DNA from 2 places in the Neobacillus sp. NPDC058068 genome. Region 2 is predicted to be linked to the other one. Evidence: riboswitches for the same ligand, from Rfam matches in the RefSeq annotation. Region 2 holds a riboswitch; the other holds the start of a gene.

What was found. A riboswitch is a leader RNA that binds a small molecule or an ion and turns the genes downstream of it on or off. The one in region 2 is predicted to bind S-adenosylmethionine.
Region 1: linked by a shared signal. The riboswitch ahead of ACFVSW_RS13045 (YezD family protein) and the one ahead of mtnW (2,3-diketo-5-methylthiopentyl-1-phosphate enolase) in region 2 are both predicted to bind S-adenosylmethionine.

The regions. Positions count from the first base shown of each region.
Region 1 covers NZ_JBHVSI010000010.1:40,277-48,303, reverse strand. The annotation lists gene ACFVSW_RS13060 (MBL fold metallo-hydrolase) at 1-78, opposite strand, end outside; gene ACFVSW_RS13055 (SRPBCC family protein) at 390-857, shown strand; gene ACFVSW_RS13050 (hypothetical protein) at 1,060-1,323, shown strand; SAM riboswitch class I at 1,589-1,690, shown strand; gene ACFVSW_RS13045 (YezD family protein) at 1,762-1,917, shown strand; gene ACFVSW_RS13040 (phosphoadenylyl-sulfate reductase) at 2,077-2,793, shown strand; gene ACFVSW_RS13035 (sulfate permease) at 2,808-3,875, shown strand; gene sat (sulfate adenylyltransferase) at 4,115-5,263, shown strand; gene cysC (adenylyl-sulfate kinase) at 5,279-5,878, shown strand; gene cobA (uroporphyrinogen-III C-methyltransferase) at 5,899-6,675, shown strand; gene ACFVSW_RS13015 (sirohydrochlorin chelatase) at 6,696-7,439, shown strand; gene ACFVSW_RS13010 (assimilatory sulfite reductase (NADPH) flavoprotein subunit) at 7,834-8,027, shown strand, end outside.
Region 2 covers NZ_JBHVSI010000002.1:164,593-172,619, forward strand. The annotation lists gene ACFVSW_RS03060 (2-hydroxy-3-keto-5-methylthiopentenyl-1-phosphate phosphatase) at 1-499, opposite strand, end outside; gene mtnW (2,3-diketo-5-methylthiopentyl-1-phosphate enolase) at 500-1,711, opposite strand; SAM riboswitch class I at 1,789-1,896, opposite strand; gene ACFVSW_RS03070 (pyridoxal phosphate-dependent aminotransferase) at 1,974-3,152, opposite strand; SAM riboswitch class I at 3,392-3,548, shown strand; gene mtnK (S-methyl-5-thioribose kinase) at 3,654-4,844, shown strand; gene ACFVSW_RS03080 (ATP-binding protein) at 4,879-6,003, opposite strand; gene ACFVSW_RS03085 (thiamine pyrophosphate-dependent enzyme) at 6,168-8,027, opposite strand, start outside.

The sequences.
Region 1 (8,027 bases), on a different contig from region 2:
TTCTTTCTGCCATTTCCTCATGTCTTTAAACGATTTGTTGTTTGACACATTATCTAAATTAGCGTATCTCATTGTCATCCACTCACCTTGATTTTCTTTGGAAAACTATCATTAGGAAAAGTATAGCAAAATACCCAATCAATCATCAAAAATTTGTTAACAGGAGGAATGTTCATGAGGAGAAATCAGCTGCGATATGGAAAAATATTGGAAATTAATTGGGTTAAGGATGGTTTTTCATGAATGGATAACTATACAAATGATAATAGCGCCAGACGTTATTAAGCGGGCGTGCAGAACTCCATTTTTTAACAACTTTCCCCCGATTTGAATAAAAATAAACGAATGGAGAATGGGGTAATTCAGAGTTGTTAATTGGGGGGAAACACTTGAAAATCGAATACGGATATACCTTCGGATTACCAAAGGGCATTGTATGGAGGGAATTAAAGGATGAAAACATCCTTCGGAACTCGCTGCCGGGTTGTAAATCATTCATAGAAAAGGCAAAAGGATTTTACCAAGCCGAGCTCGAGATTAACATCGGCCCGATTGAAGATGTTTTTATATTTGAAATCTGGCGGAATATAGAAAAATCACCTTCTTACTATCGCTTGATCGTGAAAGGGAAAGGGAATCTTGGCGAGATTGATACTACAATTGATATCTTGATGGAAGAATCCCAGGGTACGACCAAATTAACCTTTAGTGCTGATGCTCAGGTAATGGGTGCACTTTCTTTGGCAGGAGAGCGCATTTTAGCGGCAGGGGCGAAAAAGAGTTTAGAAAGTTTTTTTCTAAAGATGGAAAAGGAAATAAAGAGGCGGCTTTATCAATTGAAAAGGGGCAGCAGATAAACGGTGCCTCTTCTCTGCAGTGGAGTGGGGGAGAGGTACCAGTTTTATAGTTAAGGAAAATAGATTTCTAATTTGTTAGTCCCGTCCTTCTTGAAGAATGTATCACGCACTCCCATTTTTATCCAAATAATTTGAAATCCATCGACAAATATCTACATAAATCTGCTATACTATAAGCAATAAACGAAGGAGGTGAAAATAGATGGAAAAAACACTCAAGTTGATATTGGACAAGCTTGATAGTCTGGACCAAAAAGTAAATCAAGTAATTAATACCGTAGCTGCCACGAATGTTAAGATTTCTGAAACAAACCAAAGAATAGATGCCCTTGAAACGAAGGTGGACACTGTCGTAGAAGATGTCAAAGAAATCAAAAGTTCTATGGCGACAAAATTTGACCTTGAATTTTATGATCGAAAAATTTCTGAACACTCCAGGGAAATTTACAAGTTAAAAAACAACTAAGTCTCTCCAAAAATAATCCACAAATATACCTATTTCCATATATTATATTCCCCGATTCTACTTTTATAAGATACGGGGTTTTTTGAATTCCATAAACCAAGTAGCCCGTTTTTATGAATTTGATAAACAGAGCCAGTCCCCCAACAAATTAACAGGTTAATTGACCGGGAGACTGAGTCCATTAAAAAGAATTTTTAAAATATTTAGTTTTCCTATTTACATTAAACCCATTGGCATGGTAGGATTAATTTCATTAATCATTCAATTCTTATCTAGAGTGGCTGAGGAACTGGTCCAATGAAGCCCGGCAACCTGCAAAGCAAGGTGCCAATTCCAGCAAAATGACCTTCATTTTGGGAGATAAGGTGTTAACTGTGGTAGTTCTAACGCCTTTCCTTGATGGGGAAGACGTTTTTTTTTGAAAGGAGACGGATCAAACTGAAGGCAGATGAAAAGGAAGAACTGATCGCACATATTGAGAAAATGATGGAGACCTTAAAATATGGCTCGATCACCTTAGTTGTTCAGGATGGAAAAATTGTCCAAATAGAGAAAAATGAAAAGGTTCGTCTTAAACCGAATAAGCATCGCTGACTAGACAAACTAGAGGCGGTCTTCACTTTATCAAAGTGGAAGACTGCCTTTTTTTGTGGAATTTCGGACGGAGCGAATATTTTTCAGACAGGAATAACTGATTCGTTTTTCGATAGATGAAACTCAATTTAGTTTTAGTGATAAAGGAGGCATTAAGTCATGACTGAAGTAATAACGTATCAAAACTGGCAGCAAATATCTGATACTTTCCCAATTGAGGATAAAACCAAGGGGGCCCTTTCTGTGCTGGAGTGGGCTTACCGGGCTTACCAATCCGAGGAAATTGTGTATGCGTCCAGTTTCGGGGCTGAAGCGATTGTTTTGATTGACCTCATCCAGCAAATTAAAGCGGATGCCCGGATTGTTTTTTTAGATACGGGACTGCATTTCCCAGAAACATATGAGGTCATAGACAAGATTGAAGCTCGATTCCCGTCGTTAAGGATAGAGCGAAAACAACCGAAGTTAAGTCTCGATGAACAAGCGGAACAATATGGTTCGGCGTTATGGAAGGGTGACCCTAACCAGTGCTGCATGATTCGCAAGGTTATTCCGTTAAGGGAAGCATTAACGGGAAAACAAGCGTGGATCTCGGGGCTTCGCAGGGAACAGTCACCGTCAAGAGCGAGCACTGAATTTCTTAATAAAGATGAAAAATTCAGGAACATCAAAATCTGTCCTTTGATTCACTGGACATGGGATGAGGTTTGGAGCTACATCAGGGGACACGAGCTCCCGTACAACACCCTGCATGACCATCAATATCCAAGCATTGGCTGTTTTCCTTGTACCCAACGGGCTGCAGCTGATGGGGACTCACGTGCGGGACGCTGGGTTGGAAGCGGCAAAACGGAGTGTGGCTTACACAGCAAATAGGGAGGGCTAAAGCTTTGCTTACAATTATTGCGATAACAATTGGGTTATTTTTTGCAATAAATATTGGTGCCAGTGGTGCGGCGGCTTCGATGGGAATCGCCTATGGAGCCGGTGTCGTGAAAAAACGGCTGGCCTTACTGCTGTGCAGTATCGCCGTGTTCCTTGGTGCTTGGCTTGGCGGCGGTGAAGTAGTCAAAACGATTGGCAGCGGGATTGTCCCATCTAGTACATTTACCGTGCCTGTAGCCTTAATCGTATTAGCATCAGCGGCATTATCATTGTTTTTGGCCAATATTTTTGGTATTCCACTTTCTACCAGTGAAGTGGCAGTTGGATCTGTCGTTGGTGCCGGGATTGTTTACCAATCTGTGTTTGTCGGTAAGCTTGTCTGGATTATGTTGTTTTGGCTGCTTACACCTTTTACAGCGTTTTTCATCGCCATTGGTGCTTCGTATTTGTTGGAAAATAGAAGGCTTAAAGGCTGGATGAAGGCTCGGAAAGCTGTTCCATTTCTGACTGTGCTGGTTGTATTTATGGGCTTGTTCGAAGCCTTTTCAGCCGGGATGAACAATGTAGCCAATGCTGTCGGCCCGCTTGTGGGTGCCAACATTCTTGCTGTTGGAAGTGGTATTTTCTGGGGTGGGTTGTTTGTCGCAGCGGGTGCACTGCTGCTGGGTCAGCGCGTCCTAGAAACGAATGGAAAAAAAATAACGACGCTTCGGCTCGAAGAGGGCTGTGTCATCTCGGGAACAGGTGCAACCATTGTAACCGTTGCCTCGGTATTCGGGATACCTGTCCCACTTACCCAAATCACAACCTCTTCCATCATCGGAATGGGTTTCGCCAAGCATGGCAAAGCAGTATTGAAAAAAGACATTGTTGTTCAGCTCCTGACCGTTTGGATTGTTTCACCCGTCCTATCGATGGTGCTGTCATACACTCTCATCCAATTGATCATCGAACATAATTTTTACCCAATCATTGCCATGGTTGGGGTCCTGATCTCAGTGTTCGGCGTGTCGTCGTTGATGAAGCGGCAGAAACCCGCGGTAGCGGTGCAGCAACAAGCTGCAAAAGAATAGCCGGTTTTGGGTGGTGGAAGTGGGTAGCCGCCAGTGAACGGCGGTAAGTCGCCAGTAATGGGCAGGTTGTCGCCAGTAACGAGCGGTAGTCGCCAGTAAATGGCGGTAAGTCACCAGTAACGAGCGGGTAGTCGCCAGAAACGGGCGGTTATCCGCCAGTAAACATCCGATATCCGACACTAAGCCGCACATCGATACTGGTAAACAGTTAAATTTAGCAAAGGAAGGATTTGATTTAAATGTCATTTTTACCAAAACCACATGGAGGAACGCTGGTTCAAGCCTTTAATCCAAACTATGATGTAGCCCAAATTGAAAAAGAACTTGAGATTGACGCGATTGCTTTGAGTGACCTGGAGTTAATCGGCGTGGGGCTGTTCAGTCCGCTGACCGGGTTTCTTGGCAAAGCAGATTACGAATCGGTTGTCGACCACATGCGTTTAGCGGATCAAACGATTTGGTCGATTCCTGTAACGCTGCCAGTATCCGCTGAAACAGCAGCTTCCCTCACAGTCGGGGAAGAGATCAAGCTTATTTTTCAAAAAGAGGTTTATGGCGTGATTAAAGTAGCGGAATGGTATGAACCTGACCTAGACAAAGAAGCACTTGAGGTATATAAGACACACGAACTTGCCCACCCGGGAGTCAAGCGGCTTTATGAAAGAGGTCCAGTCTACGTGGCTGGTGAAATCACACTCGTAAAAAAACCTGAAAAAGGGGTTTTCGCCGATGTGTGGCTTGAGCCGAAGGAAACCCGGGCATTGTTTGAAGAAAAGGGCTGGAAGACAGTAGTTGGCTTCCAGACGAGAAATCCGATTCATCGTGCACATGAATACATTCAAAAAGCAGCACTGGAAACGGTTGATGGGCTATTCGTCAACCCGCTTGTCGGCGAAACAAAGTCTGACGACATCCCGGCTGATGTCCGCTTGAAGAGCTATCGGGTCCTGCTGGAAAATTACTACCCTGCAGAACGGGTACAGCTTGGTGTTTATCCTGCTGCCATGCGTTACGCAGGACCAAGGGAAGCGATTTTTCATGCGATAGCCCGTAAGAATTTTGGCTGCACTCATTTCATCGTCGGCCGCGACCATGCCGGCGTCGGGAATTACTATGGAACGTATGATGCCCAGCTTATTTTCAGCGAATTTCCTGAAGGGGAACTTGGCATTAAGCCGCTTTTCTTTGAACACAGCTTTTATTGCAATAAATGCGAGGGGATGGCGTCTGATAAAACCTGCCCCCATAGCTATCATGATCGTGTCATCCTATCCGGAACAAAAGTTAGAGAATTGCTGCGCGCAGGGAAGCTGCCGCCGTCCACCTTCAGCCGGAAAGAAGTCGTCGAAGTGCTGATTGAAGGATTGAAAGAACAGCAGACGGTGTAAGGAGGGGAAATAACCATGTCAAAATCAACAAATATCACATGGCATGCCGCGGCAATAACGAAGTCAGACCGCCGAATTCAAAATCGCCATGGAAGCTGTGTTCTCTGGTTCACAGGTCTCTCGGGCTCGGGAAAATCAACAATAGCCAACGCCGTTTCAGGTGAATTGCATCGCCGGGGAATTAATGAATATGTCCTTGATGGCGATAATATCCGTCATGGCCTTAACCGAGATCTTGGCTTTTCGGACAATGACCGGACTGAGAATATCAGGAGGATTGGCGAAGTGGCCAAACTATTTGTCGATTGCGGCACCGTCGTGACAACGGCATTCATTTCGCCTTTTCGTTCCGATCGTGACCAGGTCCGTGCCCTTTTTGAAAAAGAAGAATTTATCGAGGTCTACGTCGAGTGTCCGTTGGAAGAATGTGAACGCCGAGATCCAAAACAGCTATACGCAAAGGCCCGCCGTGGCGAAATAAAGGATTTTACTGGGATAGATTCGCCGTATGAGGCGCCGGAACGCCCGGAAATTACCGTCCGTTCCGATCTTTTGACAGTTAAGGATGCAGTAGGACAAATTTTTCAATACCTTCAGGAAAAAAACATCATTTAGTTGGGAAAGGATGGGAAGCCATGGCTGGCAAGGTTTATTTAGTTGGTGCGGGACCAGGAGATCCAGATTTAATTACCGTTAAAGGACTGCGGTGCCTCGAACAAGCCGATGTCATTCTCTATGATCGGCTCGTCAATCCCGAACTGCTGCAGCATGCAAAAAAAGAGGCACAGCTGGTGTATTGCGGCAAGCTCCCCCATTATCACACTATGAAGCAGGAGACGATCAATTCCTTTTTGGTCAAATATGCGAAAAAAGGGTATCAGGTTGTCCGCTTAAAAGGAGGAGACCCATTTGTTTTCGGCCGCGGCGGGGAAGAAGCGGAGGAATGTGTCAAGCATGATGTGCCGTTCGAAATAATTCCGGGCATCACGGCCGGGATTGCGGCTTCTGCTTATGCGGGAATTCCGGTTACCCATCGTACCTTAAGCAAAAGTTTTGCGTTTATTACTGGGCACCAGGCAGGCGATGTCGCGGCGGAGCACCAGTGGTACCATCTGGCAAACGGAGTCGATACCATTTGTGTCTATATGGGGGTTTCTCAGCTTTCAACGATAATAAAGCAATTAATCCGGCATGGTAAACCACCGCAAACGCTAATCGCCCTTGTTCAGTGGGGGACATTAAGCGACCAGCGAACCGTGACAGGCACGCTCGAGACAATTGAAGAACGGGTGAAACAAGAAGGAATTTCGAATCCAAGCATGATTGTCATTGGCGAGGTTGTTCGTCTACACAAAAAATTAAATTGGTTTCATGAAGAAATTGTTCCCAATTTGCCGGTCGTTCATGGATAAAGTTAGTGGGGGCGGTTAGGATGAAAGCCATTTTATTTATTGGCCACGGCACACGCTCTAAAAAAGGAGCAGAAGAAGCGAGGGCCTTTATCGAAAGAGTAATTGGTCGAATCGATCTTTCCATTCAAGAAATCTGTTTCCTTGAGCTGACTGATCCGTCGATTGAGGAAGGCTTCAAGCGCTGTGTGGATAAAGGGGCAACTGAAATCATTGTTGTTCCGTTGTTTCTGTTGGCTGCGGGCCACATCAAAACAGATATCCCGCAGGCCCTGTCTTTATTGCAGCTAAGATATCCTGATATTGAGGTTCAGGTTAAGGATCCTTTTGGGGTCCAGGAGAAAATTCTTGATGCAGCAGCTGAACTTGTCAATGATGCTGCAGGTGCCTTGGAGCCGCAGGACGGGTTATTGATTGTTGGAAGGGGAAGCAGTGATCCTGGAATACACGGTAACTTTGCCGTTATTGCGGAAGGTATCAGGGATCGGCTCGGAATAAATCACGTATCGGTTTGCTATTTGGCCGCAGCCGAACCAAGGCTCCAGGAAGCTTTACAGAATATTTGTAAAAAAAATGACGGCAAAATCATTGTCGTCCCTTACTTATTATTTTCAGGCCTGCTTATTGGCGAAATAAACAGAGAGATACTTAAACGGCAAAAACAGGGGTTTAAGATTCTCGACACTGGCCCATTGAGCGGGCATCAGATATTTGAAGATATCGTGATTGAACGGGCAATATGTAATAAACCTTGTGTAGCTAAATGAAGATACTGTTCATAGTGCCCGTCAACCGGAAAAAAGCGTGCCCACGGGCATTAAGAGAGGTTCATAGTGCCCGCCGACCGGAAAAAAGCGTGTTCTCGGGCACTAAGAGAGATTCATAGTGCCCGTTAACCGGGCAAAAGCGTGTCATCGGGCACTATAAGAGGTTCATAGTGCCCGTCACCCGGAAAAAAGCGTGTTCTCAGGCACTAAGAAAGGTTCATAGTGCCCGTCACCCGGAAAAAAGCGTGTCATCGGGCATTAAGAGAGGTTTATAGTGCCCGTCACTCGGAAAAAAACGTGACAACGGGCACTATGCCTTCAACTATCAAAAAAAATTTTGCGGCACTCCGCCGATATCCATAAAAACCTTTTATTCCAGAACGAGGTGGTTATATTGCAACTTCAGGTATTGAACAGTCCGTTTAGTCAGGAGCAGGCAGAGCTCCTAAATCGCATTCTGCCAACATTGACAGAATCTCAGAAATTTTGGCTCAGCGGTTTTCTCGCTGCATCTCAAATGAATTCCGCACTGAAAACATCAGATGCACAAATGACACAACAACTGGCAAAAGAACAAACACTCCCAAA
Region 2 (8,027 bases):
TGACGATTTTGAAGCTGTCTTCACTGTGATTTAGTTCTCGAATGATACTTGGCTTGCAGCAGCCGCAATCATTTTTACACAATGAATCGCATTCATAAGGCCAAAGAATCTTAATTGTCTCTCCCGAAAAATCAGATTCATTACAGTAAATCCCAGCAAACGGGGAATAATCTGCTAAAATCGGCTGAAGGAAAAAGTCGATACCGCCGCTGACAATATATAAAGGGATCCCTTCCTGCCGTGCAAATTCAACAAACTCTTTGAATCCTGGACGAATCCTGGCATTTTCAATCGCAAACGCAGTAATTTCTTCCTTCAAGTTACTTGGTAAAAGCGAAAATAATTTTCCTACGCCCTCATTAATCGACATCTGGCGGGAAAGGATTTGATCTTTAATCGCCACCCATTCTGGAGGGGCAAATTTTTTCATAATGGCAATGATGTTATCACTTTCGGTTACGGTTCCGTCAAAATCACAATAAATTACCGGATTTGTCATTTAGGCAGTCACCTCGGCATTTCCCCATAGCTGGAGCGCCTTTTTTAGCTCAGCGTACTGTTCAGCCCCCTCAACTAGGAGTTTTCCTTGGAGATTGGTTTCAATTGCCTGCCGGAATGCCAGGCCGCCGCCGCGAGCCCCGTCTGGATGACCATGGACTCCTCCACCTGCGTTAATCACAGAATCGATTCCGAAATCACGGATTAACAATGGTACTAATCCCGGATGAATGCCCGCTGAAGGAACAGGAAATGACTTTTTAAATACGTCTTCCTTCGTCAACTCACTCGCAATCGAGAGTGCCGATGCTTGCTCCAGGGCTACTGTTCCATACGGCGATGGGAACAATGATAAATCTGCACCTGCATAACGGAGTAGCTTGCCAAGGAGCAAGGAGTGTGCCAATCCATATTCGCGAGAGGAAGTGAATGCACCGCTTACTGCAGGATGTGCCATCAGCGGTAAAGCAATTTCATCATCCTCTCTTAATTCTTGCAGGACATCGAGGCCGTAGGCAAACACATTAAACAGTAGGAGGTCGGCACCAAGTTCTGCAGCCTTTCTTGCTTTATCCCGTAACTGTGTTGTTCTGCCGGTTAGGTTTACTGCGTATAGGGTACGATGTCCAGTTTGTTCTTGAACTTCTCGCAGCGCTTGTTTCCCGGCAGTAATTCTTTTTTCAAATGGGCTCAGCTCATTTTCAAAAAGGATTTCATCATCCTTTACTAAGTCAACTCCCCCAAGGGCTTGCTGTTGGAGCTGACGCGCCAAAAAGGTAATGTCTTTTCCGAGCACACCCTTAAAAATGCTCATTAACAGCGGGCGGTCAAACACATTTATTTTTTCACGGAGACCTTCAATGCCCAATCTTGGTCCCGGGAACAGACCCTTTAATCCGTCATCAAACTGCAAATCTAGCAGTTTGATTTTTCCATCCAAAGAAAGTTTTCCGAAGACAGTTGTTAAGATAGCAGGAAGATCGTTGGAAAAATTAATCGTTGGATAGGCAATCCGAATAAGGGATTGATCCACATAGTTAGAAGGTAATCCCTCAATCGAAACAACTCTGCCTTTATGCTTGCGGAGCTGATTTTGCTCTAATTCAGGCAAATTGGTCCAGGAACCAACCGTTAAACCAAGTGCAATTTCTTCGGCTTTTTTTTCTGGATTTTTTTCATCATGTAAGAGGTATGTTGCGATTAATTCAGACATTTTTTTCAAACTTCCTTTCGATAAAACATAAAAAAACCTCTTCAAATAAGAAGAGGTTAGCATGACAAACTAACATCTTCTCATCTTTCAGCTTGTCGCTGCAAGATTTAGCACCGTGCTTAACTATGGTTAAGTCGGTTGCCGGGCTTCATCGGGCTTTTCCCTCCGCCTGCTCTTGATAAGAAAACGATTCGTATTTATTCACTTTTTAAAGTTGCTTAACTTATTTTGGATTATCCCAAGAAAAAAATAAAATGTCAACCTATTTTTTAAATATTTCTAAACGACTTATTCTTCTGATAGCTTCTGTTAACCGTTCCTCTGATGATAATAAACCAACACGGACATAGCCCTCGCCAAAATCTCCAAAGCCAATCCCCGGTCCTACCATGATATGTGCTTGATCAAGAAGAATGGTTGAAAATTCCTCAGATGAATACCCATCCGGAACCTTAAGCCAGGCAAAAAATGAGCCTTTTGGGGCGGTGACATTCCAACCAAGCGAATGAAGACCAGTAATTAAAACGTTGCGCCTCCGTTCGTACAGTTCATTTAGTTCGTTCACACAATCCTGGGGACCCGTCAATGCAACCGCAGCGGCCTCTTGTACCGCTCCAAATAAACTGACGTAAAGATGGTCCTGCAAAAGTTCAATCGCGGAAATGACACTCTCATTCCCCACTGCAAATCCAACTCTCCAGCCCGCCATATTATAGGTTTTCGATAGCGTGTAGATTTCAATTCCCACTTCTTTCGCACCGTCTGCTTGTAAAAAGCTAATTGGTTTAACGCCGTCAAATCCAATCGCACCATAAGCAAAATCATGGACTACGCAAATATCATTTTCACGGGCCAGATTGATAGTTTCTGCAAAGAACTCCTCACTCGCGGTTGCACCGGTAGGATTATTCGGGTAATTGAGAAACATTAATTTTGCTTTTGATAAAGCAGTTGAATCTAGTTCTTGATAATCCGGTAAGAAACCATTTTCTTCTCGTAACGGCATGGTAACCATTTCCGCCTTTGCAAGCGCAACACCCGACCAATAATCAGGATAACCTGGGTCGGGAACGAGGATGGTATCGCCTGGGTTTAATAAACACTGAGGAATCTCAACCAGCCCCGCTTTACCGCCAAATAATATTGCCACCTCTTTGTCGGCATCAATGGTCACACCATATTCTCTTAGATAAAAATCTGCTGCCGCTTGTTTTAAGTAACTAAATCCTTGAAAAGGCGAATATTTATGGTTGAGCGGATTGGCTGCTGCTTCCTGAAGCTTTGCGACAATATGCGGCGGTGTCGGCTGATCTGGATTGCCTTGTCCTAAGTTAATCACATCATGGCCCGCGGCTATATATTCGCCAACTTTTTTAACAAGACCGGCAAAAAATTGTTTTGGTAGACTATTCAAAAGTTCCGATGGCGGAAACTGCTTCATCGTTCTCACCTGCTTTTTTATTTTCAAATTATTGTTGAATTTCTAGTGACAAATGTTATAACTTTTATATTAGCTTGTAAAGGGAAAATTTCAAAAGCAGTGAAGATTCATGAAATTAAAGATTTCTTAACGTTACCTTTTGGACGGATTGGTTTGTGGATTGAATAAAAAATATTGACACCCATTACTTAATCTTGTTATAGTTTTTATCAGATTGAAAAAACTGAAAACTTTATTTACTCTTATCATGAGCTGGCTGAGGGATTGGCCCTTTGAAGCCCAGCAACCGACCGGAAAACCATTATGAAATGGGGCGCCTATTCGCGCCGGGGAAGGATCCCCTAACAGGCACGGTGCTAATTCCAACAGAAGGATTGTCTTTCTGAGAGATAAGAGGTGCGAAGAATCACCGTCTTCTAGCCTCTTTCAGATGAGAAAGAGGCTTTTTTAGTGCCGAAATACGCACGGATAAGCCTCCACTAATTAGGAGGAATTTTAGAAATGAGTCTATTAAAGCAAACAACTTATCAGCCATTAACCGAAACTACCGCCACAGAGTTGGCATTAGCATTAAACCTTTTTTCTGATAACCCTGAACTTTCCTGTAAGGAGATTGGTGATGGGAATCTTAATTTAGTTTTTCATATTGTCGACGAAAAGAACGGAAAAGGTGTAATCATCAAACAAGCTCTTCCATATGCCAAAGTCGTGGGTGAAAGCTGGCCATTGACACTTAAAAGGGCAAAGATTGAAGCAGATGCCCTGATAATTTTTGGTTCTATTGCACCAAAGTATGTTCCAGAGGTTTACTATACTAATGATGTGCTGGCAGTGACCGTCATGGAAGACCTCTCCCATCTTTTAATTGCGAGAAAGGGATTCATAAAAGGCGAAACTTACCCGCTTCTATCCCAACATCTGGGTGAATATCTGGCGAAAACACTATTTTTCACATCGGATTATGGATTAGGTCCGTCTTTAAAAAAAGAAAAGGTTCAACAGTTTATCAATCCAGAGCTTTGCAAAATCACCGAGGATTTAATTTTCAACGATCCCTTCTTTGATGCAGAGACCAACGAATTCGAGGCCGGCTTACGTACTACAGTCGAAGCCCTTTGGAAAGATGAAGAACTGAAATTTCATGTGAACGTATTGAAAAAAAGCTTCCTAACAGAAGCAGAAGTTCTTCTTCATGGAGATTTGCATACTGGAAGTGTTTTTGCCAATGATTCGGAAACAAAAGTTATTGACCCTGAATTCGCGTTTTATGGTCCCGCTGGATTTGATATTGGCCAGGTATTTGCGAATCTCCTTTTCCAAGTCATAGTGAACGAGCATAACCAAGTTCTCTTTATCAATCATCTTGAAACAGTGTGGAATGTATTTGAAGAACAATACAAGCACCTTTGGAATACTGAAAATAAGGAAAATTTAGCGCAAACCTCCACATTCTTAAACTACAATTTAGCTAAGTTTTTCGATGATGCTCTTGGTTTTACTGGCTGTGAGTTAATCAGAAGAACAATTGGGCTTGCACATGTTGCCGATTTAGACAGCATTGAAGAGGAGCAAACTAGATTAGCTGCCAAACGTAAAACGTTGGAACTTGGGGGAATCCTAATCAAACAGAGGAAAGAAATCAAAAATCTTGGAGCTTTCATAAATTTGGTTAAAGAAGTACTTAAAAAGTAAAAAGCAATCCGAGCTTGTTCGGACTGCTCTTTACTTAGGTATCATTCACATTGATATCGTCAAGAGGGAGGGTGATCCGAAAAATCGTCCCTTTCCCTTCTTCACTTTCAACGTTAATGGTTCCTTTATGCTCTGCAATGATGCGAAAGCTAACCATTAAGCCAAGACCGGTACCTTGGTCTTTAGTCGTATAAAATGGTTCACCCAGCTTATTGATAATTTCTTTCGGTATTCCCATCCCTTCATCCTCAATCGAAATACTCATTCGATTGGCCATTTTCTTAATGGTAATGGTAATATTCCCGCCTTCTTGCATAACCTCGATAGCATTTTTGATTAAATTGATAAAGACTTTTTTCAACTGATTTGGTTCACAAAATATAGGCGGAAGCTGTTCATCATAATTTGTAACAAATTGAACATTGTGAAGGACTGCTTGTGCAGTCAACAAGTCGACTGTTTCCTTCATGATTTGATTTATTTCCTTTTCTTCATACCTAGTTGCCTGCGGTTTAGCAAGCATCAAAAATTCGTTGATAATTGAATCAATTCGCTGAAGCTCCGAAGTAATAACCTGATAATACATCGAATGCTCTTTCATAATACTGCCCTCAAGTAATTGAATGAAACCTTTTAAAGCGGTCATCGGATTACGTATTTCATGGGCAATTCCTGCCGCTAGTTCGCCAATCACATTTAAGGTATCTGATTTTCGCAGATGCTCCTGCATCTCGATTGTTTCCGAAATATCCTTAAAAACAGTAAAATTCAACCCCTCAACGATTTCCGCTTTTGAGGAATATTCAAAATACGTCTTTTTACTGTCCACTTTTTCAACAATGATTATAGAGGTACTCTGCCCATCAATGAGAGCCTGTTCAAAATGTTTTATTATTTCCTGTGTATTGCTTTCATGATGGGTATATAAATCGTATAATCGCAGTCCGATTAATTCTTCCTTTGGGAGGCTAAGCATTTTTTCACCAGCCAAATTAATATCAACGATACGATGCTGATTGTCCCATAAGATAAGTCCATCGATGGAATCTTCAAAAATCCGTCTGTATCTTTGTTCGCTCTTCTGCAAATCAGTTTCCATCTTCTGCTTTTCACTAATTTCTAGAGGTAAAGCGTTTTCCTGTTTGATCTGCTTCTCCACCTATAGCCACCCCGCGAACACAAATAATCTTGCAATAGTATTAGACATATATTCTACATCGAACGAGCAAAACCCTTTTCGTATGGTAAGCAAATTTTTAATGACCATAACCGTAAAAATGCAAAAACGCAAAGCACTTTGTGTGCTTTACGTTTTTGCATTATCTATAACATAGGGTTTTCATGCTTCGCTTTTAAACGCTGCCATCTTTTTTCTACTTCTTCTTCAAACTCTTCTAAAATAGGTTTGTTTTCATCTTTTAATAGATGTTTTGTTTTACCCATATATTTTAACCAATCAGAAAGTGAAATCCGTTTGTTCTTTTCTTCTGGATTGTAGGTAATCGTTGTTTCCCCTTGCTCCACTTCATAAAGCGGGAAGAAACAGGAATTTACCGCAGCTTCGACAATCGTTGTACCGAACCGGTCGTCCGATTTCCAGTTTAAAGGACAAGCGATTAAGAGTTTCCCGTACACAGGTCCTACATTTTGCGCATACCACTGTGCTTTTGCACCCTTTTTCACCAAGTCTTGCGGGAAGGCTTCCGAACCAGTAAAGACATACGGTATATTGGTTGCAGCCATGATTTGTGCTGTATCCTTATGGTGGAAGGCTTTACCGCGCTGTGTTTTTCCAACACCGGAGGTACTGGTCATATGCCCAAGTGGCGTCGAATAGGACATTTGTGAACCTGTATTCATATAACCTTCGTTATCATATTCAAGCATAATTAATTTATGTCCGCGAAGAGCCGTACCAATTGCCGAACCCATTCCGATATCCATTCCGCCGTCACCAGTAATCATTACAAATGTAGCATCGTCAGCTACCTCGATTTCACCACGGCGCTTCAGTTCCATAAAGGCTTCAAGCGTGCCGGATAATGTGGCAGCACCGTTTTGGAACAAATTATGAATCATTGTTTGCTTATGTGAAGTGTTTGGATAGCCAGTCGTTGTAACATAAGCACAGCCAGTTTGGAATAAGGTAACAACATCGCCTTCGATGCCTTTAAAGAATAATTCCAGACCAGCGAATATTCCGCATCCAGGACATGCGCCGTGACCTGAGGCAATTCGTTTCGGTTTCCCTGTAAGCGCACGGAGTGGCGGTATTTTCACCTTTAATTTATTCGTTTCTTCATCCATTTTCACATCAATTAAGCCAGTTTTGAATGCATCCCCATGTTGTGGTAAAATGACCGGCTTCAGAATTTTCTCCGGATCACCCGGAACATGGCCATAGTAATCAAACGGCTTTTCAGCTCTTCCTTTATCCATAGCGTCAATGACCATATCAAAGAAAGCTTGCGCATCAGTTGCATAAAAATCCTTACCGCCGAGACCAAAGACACGGCTTAAGACAATGGTTTGATTTTCTTTATCATCTTGAAGAGCCGACTTCACTTCATGGGTTAAGTTAGGACCATTTGCACCGTATGAATCAGCACGTTCCCCCACCAACAATGCTTTCACATTTTTTAGGGCCTCGCGGATTTCCTTTGCCGGAAATGGACGGATGATATTCGGACTGATTACGCCTGCTTTAATCCCTTTTGCACGAAGCTGGTCAACAACATCTTTAGCCGATTCGGCGGCAGAGTTTAATAAGAATAAAGCCACATCAGCATCTTCCATTTTATATAAATCAAGAACAGGATATTCTCGGCCGGAAAGCTTGGCGTATTCGGCAGCAACTTCTCTAAATACCTCACCGGCATTGTAGATTGCTTCTGACTGTTGGAAATGATTGTTGATGAAATCATCGCCGCTCATATGGGCACCAATCGTTACTGGTTTTTGCGGATCTCTGATAAAATTGTAATCAGTTGGGCACTCGCCAACAAATTGCTGTACCACTCTTCGGTCTTTAAAGTATTCCACCCGCCTTTTTTGGTGAGAGGTAAAGAAGCCATCGTAGGCCACAATAACTGGCAGTCTTACTTTAGAATGCTCGGCAATTTTCAATGCCATGATGTTCAGATCGTAAACGGCTTGCGGCGTCTTAGCTGTTAAAATAACCCA